4 regions of the Arthrobacter sp. NPDC058130 genome follow, and region 3 is predicted to be linked to each of the others. Evidence: riboswitches for the same ligand, from Rfam matches in the RefSeq annotation. Region 3 holds a riboswitch; each other region holds the start of a gene.

Region 1 (3,481 bases), on a different contig from region 3:
GGCCCTTGGGCTTGCCGGTGGTGCCGGAGGTGTACATGATGAACAGCGGCGTCTCGGCGTCGAACGCTTCGGCCTCGTGGACGTCGGAGGCCGTCCCGACAGCGTCGTGCCACCAGACATCGCGGCCCGCGGTCATCGGGACGGTGCCGAGTTCTTCGGCCGGGGTGGTCCGGTTGACCACCAGGACGTGCTCGATCGCGTTCTCGCCGGAGACGGCGGCGTCCGCGTTGTCCTTGACCGGAACGGCGGTGCCGCGGCGGAACTGCCCATCGGTGGTGACCAGAAGTTTGGCTCCGGTGTCCTCCACCCGGAACTTCAGGGCCTCGGCGGAGAAGCCGCCGAAGACCAGGGAGTGGACGGCGCCGATGCGGGCCACGGCGAGCGTGATGATCACGGTTTCGGGGATGACCGGGAGGTAGATGACCACGCGGTCGCCCTTGGTGATGCCCAGGTCCAGGAGCGCGTTGGCGGCCTTGGACACCTCGCGCTGGAGTTCGGCGTAGGTGATGGCGCGGCGGTCGCCGGGCTCGCCCTCGAAATGCAGCGCCACCTTCTCCCCGCGCCCCGCCGCTACGTGGCGGTCGACGCAGTTGTAGGCGACATTGAGCCTGCCGCCTTCGAACCAGGTGATCTGCGGGCCGATGCCGGCCTCGACGTCGGCCGGGACGCGCCGGTGCGCAGTGTGCCAGGGCTTGCCGCTGCCCGCAAGGCCGCCCGCGGCCGTACCGGTGGGTTCGGCCCAGTCGAGGCGGAGGGCCTGCTCTTCCCAGAAAGCAACCGTCTCTGCCGGGATGGTGCCAGCGGCGGGGTTGTGCTCGGGGGTGGTGCTGCGGTGACGCGCCGGTCCGTCGGTGGGGACGCCGTGCACTGCGCCGTCCGTGGGCTCGGTCAGGGACCATCCCGACGAGCCGCGAGAGGAGCCAGGCGCGTCACGCAGCCCTGCTTCGATCGCCGTCGCGTCCGAAGAGGTTTGTGGGGTTGCCGCGGACGGAATCCGGGCAACGGTGGGCAAGGCGGAAGAATTCTCAGGGGTCATTTATGGCACTCCATCGGTCCTGGCAGTAGCACCCTTGGTCCCTCCCGCTCCATCGAAAGTTCGATCGAAAGAGGAGGAACAGCGGCGTGGGAATGGTCGTCCCACGTCACCGGGGGTTGCTGCGGCTTCATCGATCCAGGTCTCTCGGCCGCTCGGGATGGTCCCTACCAACTAGAACGTCAAATGCGGGATTTCACAAAATCCAAGCCGTCGGCGCTGTAATATTCGTTCACGGCGCCGGCTCACGCGTTGGAATCATTCATTTATTCGAAGATCGCGCCCAAAGGTCGCAGGAGTAAGGTTGATGCATGGCCCACGTTAACGATCCGGCAGTCATTGACCGCCTCATGCGAACCAAAGGCACGTGGGCGGTGGTTGGCCTCACCACTAATGAATGGCGCTCTGCCTACGACGTCTCCCTGTACATCCGGGACAGGATGGGCATGGAGATCATTCCGGTCAACCTGCCCGGCGACGACGTCCACGGGGAGAGGGGATACCGCTCGCTGGCGGACATCCCGGCAGAGAAGCATCCGATCGACGTCGTGGACTGCTTCGTCAACTCCCACAAGGTGGGCGCCGTCATAGACCAGGCCATCGCCGTCGGCGCAAAGGCCGTCTGGCTGCAACTGGGCGTCTTCGACGACGCCGCGGTGGGCCGCGCCAAGGCCGCCGGGCTGGACGTCGTGGTGAACGAATGCCCCGCCCGCGAAGGGTGGCGGGTGGGCATCTAGGAGCCCAAGGATCAGGGGTTAACAGGATTTGGAAAAGCCGGTTACAAAATGTGACTGGCTTTTTCCGTATCTGTCCGCGGGCCGTGTCAGATGGAGTCGTAACCATCCCGAGCGGCTGAGAGACCTGGCTCCGTGACGCCGCAGCAACCCCCTCCCCGAGGACGGTGCTACCGCCAGGACCGATGGAGAAGGCGCCGCCTTCCGCTCGGATTCGCGGCCCTGGCTGGCAGAATCTGCGGAGGCAGCGCTTTCCCGGCACACGCCAGGAGACCGCACATGAGCACTGAAACCGCACGCCCGCAGAAGATGCGCCCGCAGAAGATGACCGGGAAGGTGGCCGTAGCCAGCTTCATCGGCACCACCATCGAAGGCTACGACTTCGTCCTGTACGGCCTCGCCGCGGCCACCGTCTTCGGCCCGCTGTTCTTCGCCCCGGCCGCCCCTCTCATAGGCACCATCGCCGCGTTCGCCACATACGCCGTCGGGTTCGTTGCCCGGCCCGTCGGCGGGGTGCTGGGCGGCCACTACGGCGACAGGATCGGCCGGAAGACCGTCCTGGTGGCCTCCCTGCTCTTGACCGGACTCGCCACCACCGCAATCGGGCTCCTGCCCACCTACGCCCAGATCGGCTGGGTGGCGCCGGCCCTGCTGCTCCTGCTGCGCGTGATCCAGGGCATCGGCTACGGCGCCGAGTGGGCCGGCGCCGCCCTCATGACCGTGGAGCATGCCGCCCCCAAAAAACGGGGCCTGACTTCCAGCGCCACCCAGCTTGGCCCCACCTCGGGCATGCTGCTGGCCACCGGCGTCCTCCTCCTGCTGGAGAACACCCTGAGCGACGAGCAGTTCCTGGCCTGGGGCTGGCGCGTGCCGTTCGTGGCGAGCCTGGTCCTGGTTGCCGTGGGCCTGGCCATCCGGCTCTCCGTCGAGGACAGCCCCGAGTTCAAGCACGTCCAGTCTGTCCAGACCGTTGCCGCCCGCCCGGTGGTGGAGAGCTTCAAGACGCACCCGCGCCAGATCCTGCTGACCACGGGCCTCCGGATCGCCCAGAACGCGTTCTACTACGTGTACACAGTGTTCATCCTGACGTACCTCACGCAGGTTGCCGGAACCGACCGCAACACCGGGCTGACCGCCGTCCTGATCGCCTCGGCGCTGGGCTTGGTCACCGTGCCGCTGTGGGGTGCCCTGTCGGACCGCTTCGGGCGCCGATCCGTCTATCTCTTTGGCGCCGTGGCCAGTGCCGCCGCCATCATCCCTTTCTTCTGGCTGCTGGATACCGGCAATTTTCTGCTGATCATCCTGGGCGTCGTCGTCGGCCTCAATATCGGCCATGATGCGATGTACGGCCCCCAGGCTGCGTTCTTCTCGGAGCTCTTCAGCACCCGCGTCCGCTTCAGCGGTGTGTCCATCGGCTACCAGATCGGCTCGGTGCTCGGCGGCGGGCTGGCTCCGCTGGTCGCCACGGCCCTGCTGGCCGCCGGCGGCGGAAATCCGGTCTGGGTGGTCGTCTACTTCCTCGCCGTCTCCGCCATCACCATCGTGGCCACCCTCAAGTCACCGGAAACGAAGGACCGGGCCCTCGGCGACACCGAACTGCCGGCTGCGGCCCCTGCCGCAGCGGCCGCTGAAAGCCGGGACCCCGCCGTCGTGCGCTGACCACACGTTCTTCATGAAGTTCACATCGCCATGATTTTTACATTGCAAGGAAAGG
Region 2 (3,481 bases), on a different contig from region 3:
TCCTCAGGAGCAAACGATGCCCCACCATCTCCGTCTTCTCCCAATCCGGCCGCGCGGAGGCCTTTGTGGCAAGCAGGGGCGGCACGGCGCTGACGGCACAGGAGCTGCCCGCCGCTGTTGCCCGGGCAGACATCGTCATTGGCTGCAGCGGCACGGAAACGCGCATCGCTGCCGCCCAACTGGCGGAGTGGCGGGATGGCACAGGCCGTGCCCTCACCGTCGTCGACCTCGCTCCCAGCCATGACTTCGACCCCCGCGTGGCGGACCTGCCGGGCGTTGAACTGATCACCCTGGATTCAGTGCGTTTCGCCGCTCCCCCGGCGGACGCCGAGGCGCTCCGCCGCGCCCGCACAATGGTCCGGCTGGCGGCGCACCGCTTCGAAGAACGAGAGAAAATGCGCGCAGTCGATGCCGCCATCGTGGCCCTGCGCCGGCACGTCCACCACGTCCTCGAGGCTGAAATGGAGCGCGCCCTGAAGCAACACGGACCCGGCGCCCAGGCCGAGGATGTGAACCTTGCGATGCGCCGGCTGGTCCGCCGCCTGCTTCACCTCCCCACGGTCCGCGCCCGTGAACTGGCCGCGGACGGCCGCCAGCACGACTACGCCGCTGCGCTGGAAGCCCTGTTCGGCCTCAGCGTCCAGCCCGCCGGTGCCCGGAACCCCGGGACCGACACTGTGGCCGGCCTGAGGCGGCCGCCCTGGGAATTGAGGGAGACGGGGACTGCGATGAGAGCGTGCGGCGGCGCCGATACGCGCGGCGGATGCCCCGGAACATGCCCGGCGCGCCGCGTCACGTCGCCGTCAGTGCCGTCCTTGGATGGTTTCACGGCGGCTCCGGCTGCCTCCTAGCCCTGGTCCGTAACAATCCGCTTCACAATCGCTGGCGCCTTTTCCCCGGCGGCGCGGATGTCCTACGCTCGATGCAGGTCACGAGTGCCAGCGCTAAACCCCGGTTTGCTGGCCGGCAACCCTCCAGTCGCGGTGGGGTGCCCCGGGTGACGACCTGGCCGGTCCGGAACGGACCCGGCAAGCGCGGATTCCCACCATGTGGGGTCCTGGTCGAGTGAGGTCCCATGACAACTGCCATTTTCCCCGCAGCCCCCGAATTCCACGCCGCCACCGAAGCTGTGCGCCCTGATGGGCGGCATTCCGTCGCGGCCCGCCCGCTGGCCGCCGTCACCGGCGCCGAAATCCAGGCCCCGCTGATCACCGGCGGCCACGCCCGCTACGCCAACCTCGACTACGGCGCCTCCGCACCGGCGCTGTCCGTCGTCTCGGCCTACCTGAACGAAATCCTGCCGTACTACGCGAGCGTGCACCGCGGCGCCGGCTACGCATCGCAGATCAGCACCTCCGTCTACGAGAACGCCCGGGACATCGTGCGGGACTTCGTCGGCGGCCGGCCGGACGATTCCGTGATCTTCACCCGCAACACCACCGATTCATTGAACCTGCTGGCCGGCTGCCTGCCGTTGCGCGACGGCCGTCCCGCGGGCGAGGTCCTGTATCTCGACATCGAGCACCACGCCAACCTCCTGCCCTGGCAGAACGTCCCGCACCGCAGCGTCGTGGCCGCCCCCACCCTCGCAGCCACGGTGGGCCTCCTGCGGGACGAGCTTTCCCGTGGCGGGGTCAGCCTGCTGGCCGTCACAGGCGCCTCGAATGTCACCGGGGAAATCCTGCCGATCCGGGCCCTCGCCGCACTGGCGCACGAGTACGGCGCCAGGATCGTCGTCGACGCCGCGCAGCTGGCCCCGCACCGGCGGATTGACATCGCCGCGGACGACGTCGACTATCTCGCATTCTCCGGGCACAAGCTGTACGCCCCGTTCGGCTCCGGCGTGCTGGTGGGCCGGACGGACTGGCTCGACGCCGGCACCCCGCACCTGGCCGGCGGAGGCGCTGTCCGCGATGCCCGGCTCGATTCCGTCAGCTGGACCACCGGACCGGCCCGGCACGAGGGCGGCTCGCCGAACGTCCTGGGTGCGGCCGCCCTGGCCCGCGCCACCCAGGTGATCGCAGCCCTGGACCCGGAGCAGTGGCAGGCCCACGAGGACGCCATCCGGTCCTTCCTGGTCGAGGGCCTCGAAGCCATTGAGGGCGTGACCGTGCACCGGATCTTTGCCGATTCCGAAGCGGGAGATCAGGCCGGCACCATCGGCGTCGTGAACTTTTCGGTCGAAGGCTACGACGCCGGGCTGGTGGCCGCCTACCTGTCGGCCGAACACGGCATTGGCCTGCGCGACGGCCGCTTCTGCGCCCACCCGCTGCTCAAGCGGCTCGGCCTGCCCGCAGGCTCCCTGCGCGCCAGCTTCGGCCTCGGCTCCCGGCTGGAGGATGCCGAGCGCCTGCTGGCCGGCCTGCAGCAACTGCGGCAAACGGGACTCGGCTGGGATTATGTGGTGGATGCCGGCCGCTGGGTGCCGGCCCACGATACCCGCACCTACCCGCACTGGGCACCGAACACCCCCGGCACCGCCGGCGCCGCACCCTGCAGTGTGGACTAGGCAGTGTGGACTAGCAGGACGGCGGAATCAGGACCCGGCGCAGGTGCGGTAAATTCGAAAGGTACCTGAAACCAGCAGGACCTTCCCGAAGGAGATCGCACGTGCCACCCGGCGGACCTAAGCTGCACAGCGGACCCAAACTGCACAGTGGTCCCAAACTGCGCAGTGAACGGCGCCTGGAACTCGGCCAAAGCTTCCAGGACGGCGGGGAGCACTATGAACGCGTCCGCCCCGGTTATCCGCAGGATTCGGCCGACTGGCTGATCCCGGCGGGCGCCAGGGACGCGGCAGACATTGGCGCGGGCACAGGCAAGTTCACCGCCCTTCTTGTCGGCCGGGGACTGCACACGGTGGCCGTTGACCCATCTGCCGACATGCTCGGGCAGTTGCGCCGGACCCTGCCGGGCGTCACCGCCGCCGAGGGCCGCGCCGAGGACACGGGACTTGAACCGGAGTCGTTCGACATGGTCACGGTTGCCCAGGCGTGGCACTGGTGCGACCCCAGCCTGGCCAGTACCGAGATTGCCCGGATCCTGCGGCCCCACGGCGTCCTTGGCCTGATCTGGAACCAGCTGGACACCGCCGTGCCGTGGGTGCACCGGCTCTCCCGCATCATGCATGCCGGGGACGTCCACAAACCGCACTTCCGGCCGCCCGTGGGTCCCGAGTTCACGGGCCTGGAGAGCCATCTCACCCGGTGGGAGGATTCGGTCACCACGGAGGACATCCAGGCGCTGACCAAATCCCGCAGCTACTACCTCGCGGCGTCGGAGCCCACCCGGGCCAAGGTCATGGCCAACCTCGACTGGTACCTGCACGAGCACTTGGGCCACGCCCCCGGCGACGTCCTCCGGCTCCCCTACCTGACCCAGACGTGGCGGACCTTCCGGGCCTGACGCCCGGATTGCACGAACGGCCTGCCGGGCCTATTGTTTCGGTATGCCTAATAATTACTTATAGGCACATAGAACA
Region 3 (3,481 bases):
TAGATCGAGGTATCGGCATTGGCGGCAGACTGGCCGTGCCGGATCATGATGATCTTCCGGGGCGCACTCATAATCCCCAAGCATAGGGCTCTCGCCAAAGCCGGCCGTGCCGGCATGGCCGGGACCGCCGGCCCCGCCCCAGCCGGTGACCCTGTCCAGCCGGGGCACCAGCAAACTATCGGCAACTGCAGGCAAGATAGAAACATGTTGGTTCCCTCCCGCCGTCGGCTGCGGTTCGAAGTGTTGATTGTCCTGGGGTTGTCGCTGGGACAGTCCGCGGTCTACTCCCTGGTGCAGCTGCTGGACAAGATGACCAAGGCGCCGCTGGCCCAGGGGACGTCCACGCTGAACCGTTCGCAGAGCCCGCGCGAATACTTCGACCTCACCTACCAGCTGCTGGACATCATCTTCGCCCTGGCCCCGGTGGCCCTTGTGATCTACTTCCTCACCGAACACTGGCCGGCCGGAGAGCGCGGAACCTCGGCGTTCCGGAAGATCGGCTTCGACTTCGCCCGGCCCGGGAAGGACCTCCTGCAGGGGCTGGGACTCGCCGCGCTCATCGGCATCCCGTCCCTGGGACTCTACGCCGCCGGCCGGGCGCTGGGGATCACGACGGCGATCATCCCCAGCGCCCTGGACGCGTACTGGTGGACGGTGCCGGTGCTGGTCCTGTCCGCGATCCGGCACGGGATCGTGGAGGAAGTCATTGTGGTGGGCTACCTGCTGGACCGGCTCGGGAAACTGGGCTGGAGCATGCCGGCGGCAATCATCGCCAGTGCCCTGCTCCGCGGCAGCTACCACCTGTACCAGGGGTTCGGGCCGTTCATCGGCAACGCGGTCATGGGCGTCATCTTCGCGCTGTTCTACACGCGGACCAAGCGGGTGATGCCGCTGGTGATCGCGCACGCCATCCTGGATACCGTGGCGTTCGTGGGGTTCAGCCTGTTCGGCAAGGCCGTGGGCCTGGGCTGAGCCGGCTCCCCAAGCGTTGCTCTTAAGGGCGGGCGTTAAATAATCTCGGCCGCCATCTCCTGGGTGACATCGTTGGCACCCAGGGGATGGCGGCCGAAGCGTGGGGCAGGTGGAGCGTTAGATCGTGACCGCTCCGGAGGCGGTCTCGAACGTGACCGAGAGGATGCCGGGGGTACCGTGCGGCGCGATCCAGTTCACGGCGACGTCTTCCAGCGGCTTTTCCACCGGCTCACCCAGCCATTCCGTCACGCGCGCTGCCGAACCGGCAATGGTCAGCGCGGACATCTTGACCTCGCTCGCGTAGGCGTTGGACGGGTGCAGTCCCGGATCGCCCTCCCACTTGAGCATGTAGGGCACCTGGGGGTCGGCGATGAGCCCCAGGATGCCGATCTGCTTCCAGACCAGTTCACGGCCGTCGGGAAACTTCCGGTTGCCGTTCACGGCCGCGCGGCCGAGCCGCTCCTCGAACGGGGCGAGATCGTCAACCTCGACGCACCACCCCATCCAGCCGCCGCCCGCTTCGGAGCGTGCCCGGACAGCCTGGCCAAACGGGGCCTTGTCCGACGCCGGGTGGTTCAGGACCTCCACGACTTCCAGGTACTTGTGTCCGGCGAGCGGGATAATCATGTTGCGTGTCCCGAAACGGGGGTGCACTCCACCCTTTACGGCTTCGACGCCGAGGGCAGACGCAATACGTTCAGTGGTGGCTGCCAAGCCATCGTGTTCACAGGCGTAAGAGACGTGATCCATGCGCATGCCCTCATCTTGGCACTTTGTGATGGAGCTCTCAGCTTAGGCTTGCCTTACCGTCGTGGGACGTCCCGGGGCGGCCGCGGTGGCGTCCCGCGGGGCAGTCGTGGGCCGCCGCCTTCATCTTCGTCACAAAGCTATCCAGCGCTCCGCCGCCATTCCTACACTGAAGCAAGGTCATGAGCGCCAGCGCAAAGCCCCGGTTTGCTGGCCGGCAACCCTCGTCTCGCGGTGGGGTGCCCCGGGTGAGGACCTGGCCTTCCGGCGCCCGCCGGAAGGCAAGCGCGGCGCCTGCGCCGGTAAGGGCCGAACGGCCCTGGCCGGGGCTGTGCCCAGTACCCTCAGGAGCGTCAATTGTCCACTGCCTGGTCCTTCGAAACCCGCCAGATCCACGCCGGCCAGGAGGCCGACTCCGCCACCGGCGCGCGGTCCCTGCCCATCTACCAGACGACGTCGTTCGTGTTCCCGAGCGCCGAAAGCGCCGCGAACCGCTTCGCGCTCGCCGAAATTGCCCCCATCTACACCCGGATCGGCAACCCCACCCAGGACGCCGTGGAACAGCGCGTGGCAAGCCTTGAAGGCGGCCTCGCGGCCCTGCTGCTCAGCTCCGGCCAGGCCGCTGAGACCTTCGCGATCCTCAACATCGCTGAAGCCGGGGACCACGTGGTGGCCAGCCCCAGCCTCTACGGCGGAACCTACAACCTGCTCGCCCACACGCTGAAGAAGTTCGGCATCTCCGTGACCTTTGTCGCGGATCCGGACAACCTGGACCACTGGCGGGACGCCGTGCAGCCCAACACCAAGCTGTTCTTTGGCGAGGTGGTCTCCAACCCGCGCCAGGACGTGCTGGACATCGAAGGCGTCGCCGGGGTGGCCCGCGAGGCCGGCGTGCCCCTGATCGTGGACAACACGCTCTCCACCCCCTACCTGATCCGGCCGATCGAGTGGGGCGCGGACATCGTGGTCCACTCCGCCACCAAGTACCTTGGCGGCCACGGCGCCGCGATCGCCGGTGTGATCGTGGATTCAGGCAAGTTCGACTTCGGCAAGGACCCCGGCCGGTTCCCGGGCTTCAACACCCCGGACCCCACCTACAACGGCCTGGTCTACGCCCGGGACCTCGGTGCGGACGGCGCGCTGGGCGCCAACCTGTCCTACATCCTCAAGGCCAGGGTCCAGCTCCTGCGCGACCTCGGCTCTGCCGTGTCCCCGTTCAACGCCTTCCTCATCGCCCAGGGCATCGAAACCTTGAGCCTGCGCGTCGAACGCCACGTGGCCAACGCCACCAAGGTGGCGCAGTGGCTGGAGGGAAGGGACGACGTCGAATCGGTCGCCTATGCCGGGCTGCCGTCCAGCCCCTGGTACGAGCGCGGCCGTAAGTACGGGCCCAAGGGGACCGGCGCCGTCGTCGCCTTCAACATCGCCGGGGGAGCGGAGGCCGGCAAGCGGTTCGTCGATGCCCTCGAACTGCACTCGCACGTCGCGAACATCGGCGACGTCCGCTCCCTGGTGATCCACCCGGCGTCCACCACGCACAGCCAGCTCTCGCCCGGGCAGCAGGAGATCGCCGGGGTGAATCCCGGGCTGGTGCGGCTGTCGGTGGGCCTGGAGCACATCGACGACATCCTCGCGGACCTCGACGCCGGATTCCGCGCCGCCAAGGGCGCCTGACCGGGGCTCTCTGGCAGCCGCCGGCCCCGAGTTCGCCGGCGCGGGACACGCCGAGTTCGCCGGCGCGGGACACGCCGAGTTCGCCGGC
Region 4 (3,481 bases), on a different contig from region 3:
GTCGCCCGGATCCTGGCGGAGGGCACCGGCTCGCAACTGCAGCGCGGGCCGTTCCGGGTAGGCGGGCTGCCCGCCGTCGTCGAACGTGCCGCCGAAATGACCACGCAGGGCTCCGTTACCGAGCCCCGGCTCGACGAGGGTTCGTCCCTGGGCCCGGTGCGCCGGGGCTGAGCCGAGCCGGAGCCGGCGCCGGCTCAGCTCCGGCGGGCCGATACCCGTTTGAGCGCTGGACCTGCTTGAGCGCTAGACCTGCTTGAGAGCCTGGCCGAGGTCCCGGATAAGGTCCTCGGCATCCTCCAGGCCCACCGAAAGCCGGACCACGCCGTCGCTGAGCCCGATTGCCGCGCGGCCTTCGGGGCCCATCGCGCGGTGCGTCGTGGTGGCCGGGTGCGTGATCAGGGACTTCGCGTCGCCAAGGTTGTTGGAGATGTCGATGATCCGCAGCGCGTCCAGGAGCGCAAAGGCTGCCTCCTTCGCGGTGCGTCCCGGGGAAGGCGAAAGCTCCAGCGTGAGCACGGTGCCGCCGGCCTTCATCTGCTTTACCGCGAGTTCGTGCTGCGGGTGGGACCGCAGCAGCGGGTATTTCACCCAACTCACCGCGGGCTGTCCCTCGAGCCACTCGGCCAGCCGCAGGGCCGTGGCCGAGGAATGGTTCACGCGCAGGGCCATGGTCTCCAGGCCCTTGGTGAGTACCCAGGCGTTGAAGGAGGAGAGCGCCGGGCCGGTGTGCCGCATGAGCTGCTTGACGGGCCCGTCAATGAATTCCTTGGTGCCCAGGATCGCCCCGCCGAGCACGCGTCCCTGACCGTCGATGTGTTTGGTGCCCGAGTAGACGATCACGTCCGCGCCGAGGTCCCCGCAACGCTGCAGCAGCGGGGTGGCGAAGACGTTGTCCACCACCACCGTAGCGCCCGCCGCGTGAGCCAGCCGGCTCACGGCGGCGATGTCCACGAGTTCCTGCATCGGGTTCGACGGCGACTCGAAGAACACCGCCGTGGTGGGCTCGGACAGCGCAGCTTCCCACTGCTCCAGGTCCGGGCCGTCCACGAAGACCGTCTCGACCCCCCAGCGCGGCAGGATCTCGTTGAGAATCACAAAGCACGAGCCGAACAGCGAGCGGGCGGCGACCACCCGGTCGCCGGCCGCCAGCAGCGCACCGAGTGCGGTGAAGACGGCGGACATGCCGGAGGCCGTCGCAAAACACGCCTCCGTTCCCTCTAGCAGCCGGAGCCGCTCCTGGAACGTGGCGACGGACGGGTTGCCGTAGCGGGAGTAGACGAAGCGCTCGTCCTCGCCGGTGAAGGCGCGCTCGGCGGCCGCCGCGGACTCGTAGACGAACCCCGAGTTAAGGAAAATCGGCTCGGTGGTTTCCTGGAAGCCGGTGCGGTCGAGGCCGCCGCGGACGGCTTGGGTGTCGGCGGACCAGGCGGCGGCGTCGGGATTGAAAGTCACTTAAATCTTTCCAAGGTTGGTGGGCAGGCCGCGGTTCTTCCAGCCGTTGACGGTGCGTTCGCCAAACCGGTCAGTCTCGCCTTCGAAGCCTTCAAGAACGTTGTACGCGGTGTAGCCGGCCTGTGCCGCGGCCGTCGCGGCGGCGATCGACCGGGCACCGGAGCGGCACAGGAACAGGAGCTCGACGCCGGTGTCCTCCGGCGCCTGCCGCTTTAGCTGCTCCACGAAGTGCGGGTTCGGGGCGCCGCCGGCGACGTTCCACTGGATGAAGAGCGGATCGTTGTCAGTCCCCTTAGTGTCCGGGATGCCGATGTGGGCCCATTCGCCCTCGGTCCGGACATCCACCAGAACGGCTCCCGCCTCCAGCTTGGCCCACGCCTCATTCGGGCTGAGGTCTCCGGCGTAGCTCATGCGTGGCCCTCGAATGCCCCGTCGGCGCCAAACCCGTCGGCGTCAAAGTCGTCGGCGTCGAGCTCATCGACTGCATTCGCCACTGCGGCGTCCGCGCTCGCAATCGCGGCCGGCAGGACCAGCGCCTGCGCCACGATCACGGTGCTGCCGTTGAAGCTGGCGGCCGGGCTTCCATGCAGGACATAGCCCTCGGCCAGGGCTGCCGATACCCGCTCACAGAAGGCGCGGTCATCCGCCCCGGTGAACAGGCGGTAGGCCAGCTTTTCCTCGCCGGCGGTTGAAGCCTTTGCCGCACTGGGGGCAGCGGTTGTACCGGGTATTGCGGGGGTGGACGTGTCGGGCACGACGGATCTCCTCTTCACGCTTGCAGCTCGAATGGTCGATATGCCGAGTATTCACCTGAGGCACCCCGCCGCGAAAGGGAGGGTTGCCGACCGGCCAGTCAGGGCTTGGCGCCGGTTCTCATTACTCCCCAAAAACGTAACACCTACGACGTCGGGCCGCACCGCCGCCGTCGTCATGTTCCGTAACCGGACGACGTCCAACTACCAATGCCGGCTGGTGGAACGAACGGGGCGCACTGGACAAGTAGTAGCGGGCCCCAGTTTCGGGTACTGCCCACTCGTGTTGGCCGGGACGATCCGCCGTCTACTAGGAGGACAGGTCTGCCGAGTCTGCCGGAGTGGCGGCAGATTCGAGCAGTCCGTGAATTGAGCGGTCCGTGATTCGAGCAGTCCGTGAAATGAGCAGTCCCGCTAATCGAACCGTCTTTCCAGTAATTCGTTGTCAGCAAATCGGTGGCTGGAACCGCCGGAGCCGCAGCCGCGGCCCAGCCGGGGACGCCGGAATGGAGCAATCGTGGGCCCGCGAATACTGGTTACCGGGATCGCAAGTGCTGCCGGCCGGACCGTCGCGGCCCAGCTCGAAGCCCGCGGCCTGCCGTATCTCGGCTCCGACGCCCGTGCCGACACCCGCCAGGACGGGGATGCTCCGGCGGCGGCGGTGGTCAGGCTCCTGCCGGCGACGGACCCGGACATGGTCCTGGACCTGCGCCGGCTCGTGGACCGCGAAGCCATCAACCTCATCATCCCGACGCTCACCGTGGAACTTCCGGTCCTGGCCGCGGCCCGGGCCGGGTTCGCCCAGGACGTGCGGATCATCGTAGGCGACCCTGCGGCGGTTGCCCTCGCCAACGATCAGCTGTTCACCACCTGGGCGCTGCAGGCCGCCGGCATTCCGGTGCCCCGGTTCGGGGTCCCGGGCGACCTCGCCGCCGCGCCGGCATCGCTCGCCGGCCTCAGCGGCCCCGTCGTCGTCAAGCCTCGGGTCTTCAAAGGCTCCCACGGTGTCCACGTGCTGGCCGGAACCGCCGTCGTGAGCTGGAAGAATATGCCGACCGGGCAAATTGTCCAGGAGTTCATCCCGGGAGCCGACTACGTGTGCCTGGTGTTCGGCACGCCGGCGCGCAACGCGATGGCGCCGGTGGCCGTGGTTCTCGAAAAGACCAAAACCCCGTATGGACGGGCCGGCAGCGACGAAGTAAGCCGCAGGGTGCCGGCGGGCCAGGCCGGGGACGTGCGGAAGCTGGGGCTGGCCGCCGTCCGCACCCTCGGGCTGA

The links. A riboswitch is a leader RNA that binds a small molecule or an ion and turns the genes downstream of it on or off. The one in region 3 is predicted to bind S-adenosylmethionine.
Region 1: linked by a shared signal. The riboswitch ahead of ACFVTM_RS03110 (MFS transporter) and the one ahead of ACFVTM_RS15190 (bifunctional o-acetylhomoserine/o-acetylserine sulfhydrylase) in region 3 are both predicted to bind S-adenosylmethionine.
Region 2: linked by a shared signal. The riboswitch ahead of ACFVTM_RS13200 (aminotransferase class V-fold PLP-dependent enzyme) and the one ahead of ACFVTM_RS15190 (bifunctional o-acetylhomoserine/o-acetylserine sulfhydrylase) in region 3 are both predicted to bind S-adenosylmethionine.
Region 4: linked by a shared signal. The riboswitch ahead of ACFVTM_RS19805 (DUF1737 domain-containing protein) and the one ahead of ACFVTM_RS15190 (bifunctional o-acetylhomoserine/o-acetylserine sulfhydrylase) in region 3 are both predicted to bind S-adenosylmethionine.

Annotation. Positions count from the first base shown of each region.
Region 1 is NZ_JBHVTV010000001.1:660,464-663,944, forward strand. Features, by position in the region: gene acs (acetate--CoA ligase) at 1-1,036, opposite strand, end outside; gene ACFVTM_RS03105 (CoA-binding protein) at 1,345-1,770, shown strand; SAM riboswitch class I at 1,870-1,959, shown strand; gene ACFVTM_RS03110 (MFS transporter) at 2,047-3,426, shown strand.
Region 2 is NZ_JBHVTV010000007.1:23,317-26,797, forward strand. Features, by position in the region: gene ACFVTM_RS13195 (glutamyl-tRNA reductase) at 1-851, shown strand, start outside; SAM riboswitch class IV at 928-1,041, shown strand; gene ACFVTM_RS13200 (aminotransferase class V-fold PLP-dependent enzyme) at 1,076-2,509, shown strand; gene ACFVTM_RS13205 (class I SAM-dependent methyltransferase) at 2,611-3,405, shown strand.
Region 3 is NZ_JBHVTV010000009.1:19,629-23,109, forward strand. Features, by position in the region: gene ACFVTM_RS15175 (histidine phosphatase family protein) at 1-71, opposite strand, end outside; gene ACFVTM_RS15180 (CPBP family intramembrane glutamic endopeptidase) at 205-972, shown strand; gene ACFVTM_RS15185 (VOC family protein) at 1,090-1,728, opposite strand; SAM riboswitch class IV at 1,898-2,013, shown strand; gene ACFVTM_RS15190 (bifunctional o-acetylhomoserine/o-acetylserine sulfhydrylase) at 2,077-3,393, shown strand.
Region 4 is NZ_JBHVTV010000014.1:120,906-124,386, reverse strand. Features, by position in the region: gene ACFVTM_RS19820 (glutamate--cysteine ligase) at 1-171, shown strand, start outside; gene ACFVTM_RS19815 (O-succinylhomoserine sulfhydrylase) at 244-1,452, opposite strand; gene ACFVTM_RS19810 (rhodanese-like domain-containing protein) at 1,453-1,863, opposite strand; gene ACFVTM_RS19805 (DUF1737 domain-containing protein) at 1,860-2,183, opposite strand; SAM riboswitch class IV at 2,219-2,333, opposite strand; gene ACFVTM_RS19800 (hypothetical protein) at 2,722-3,481, shown strand, end outside.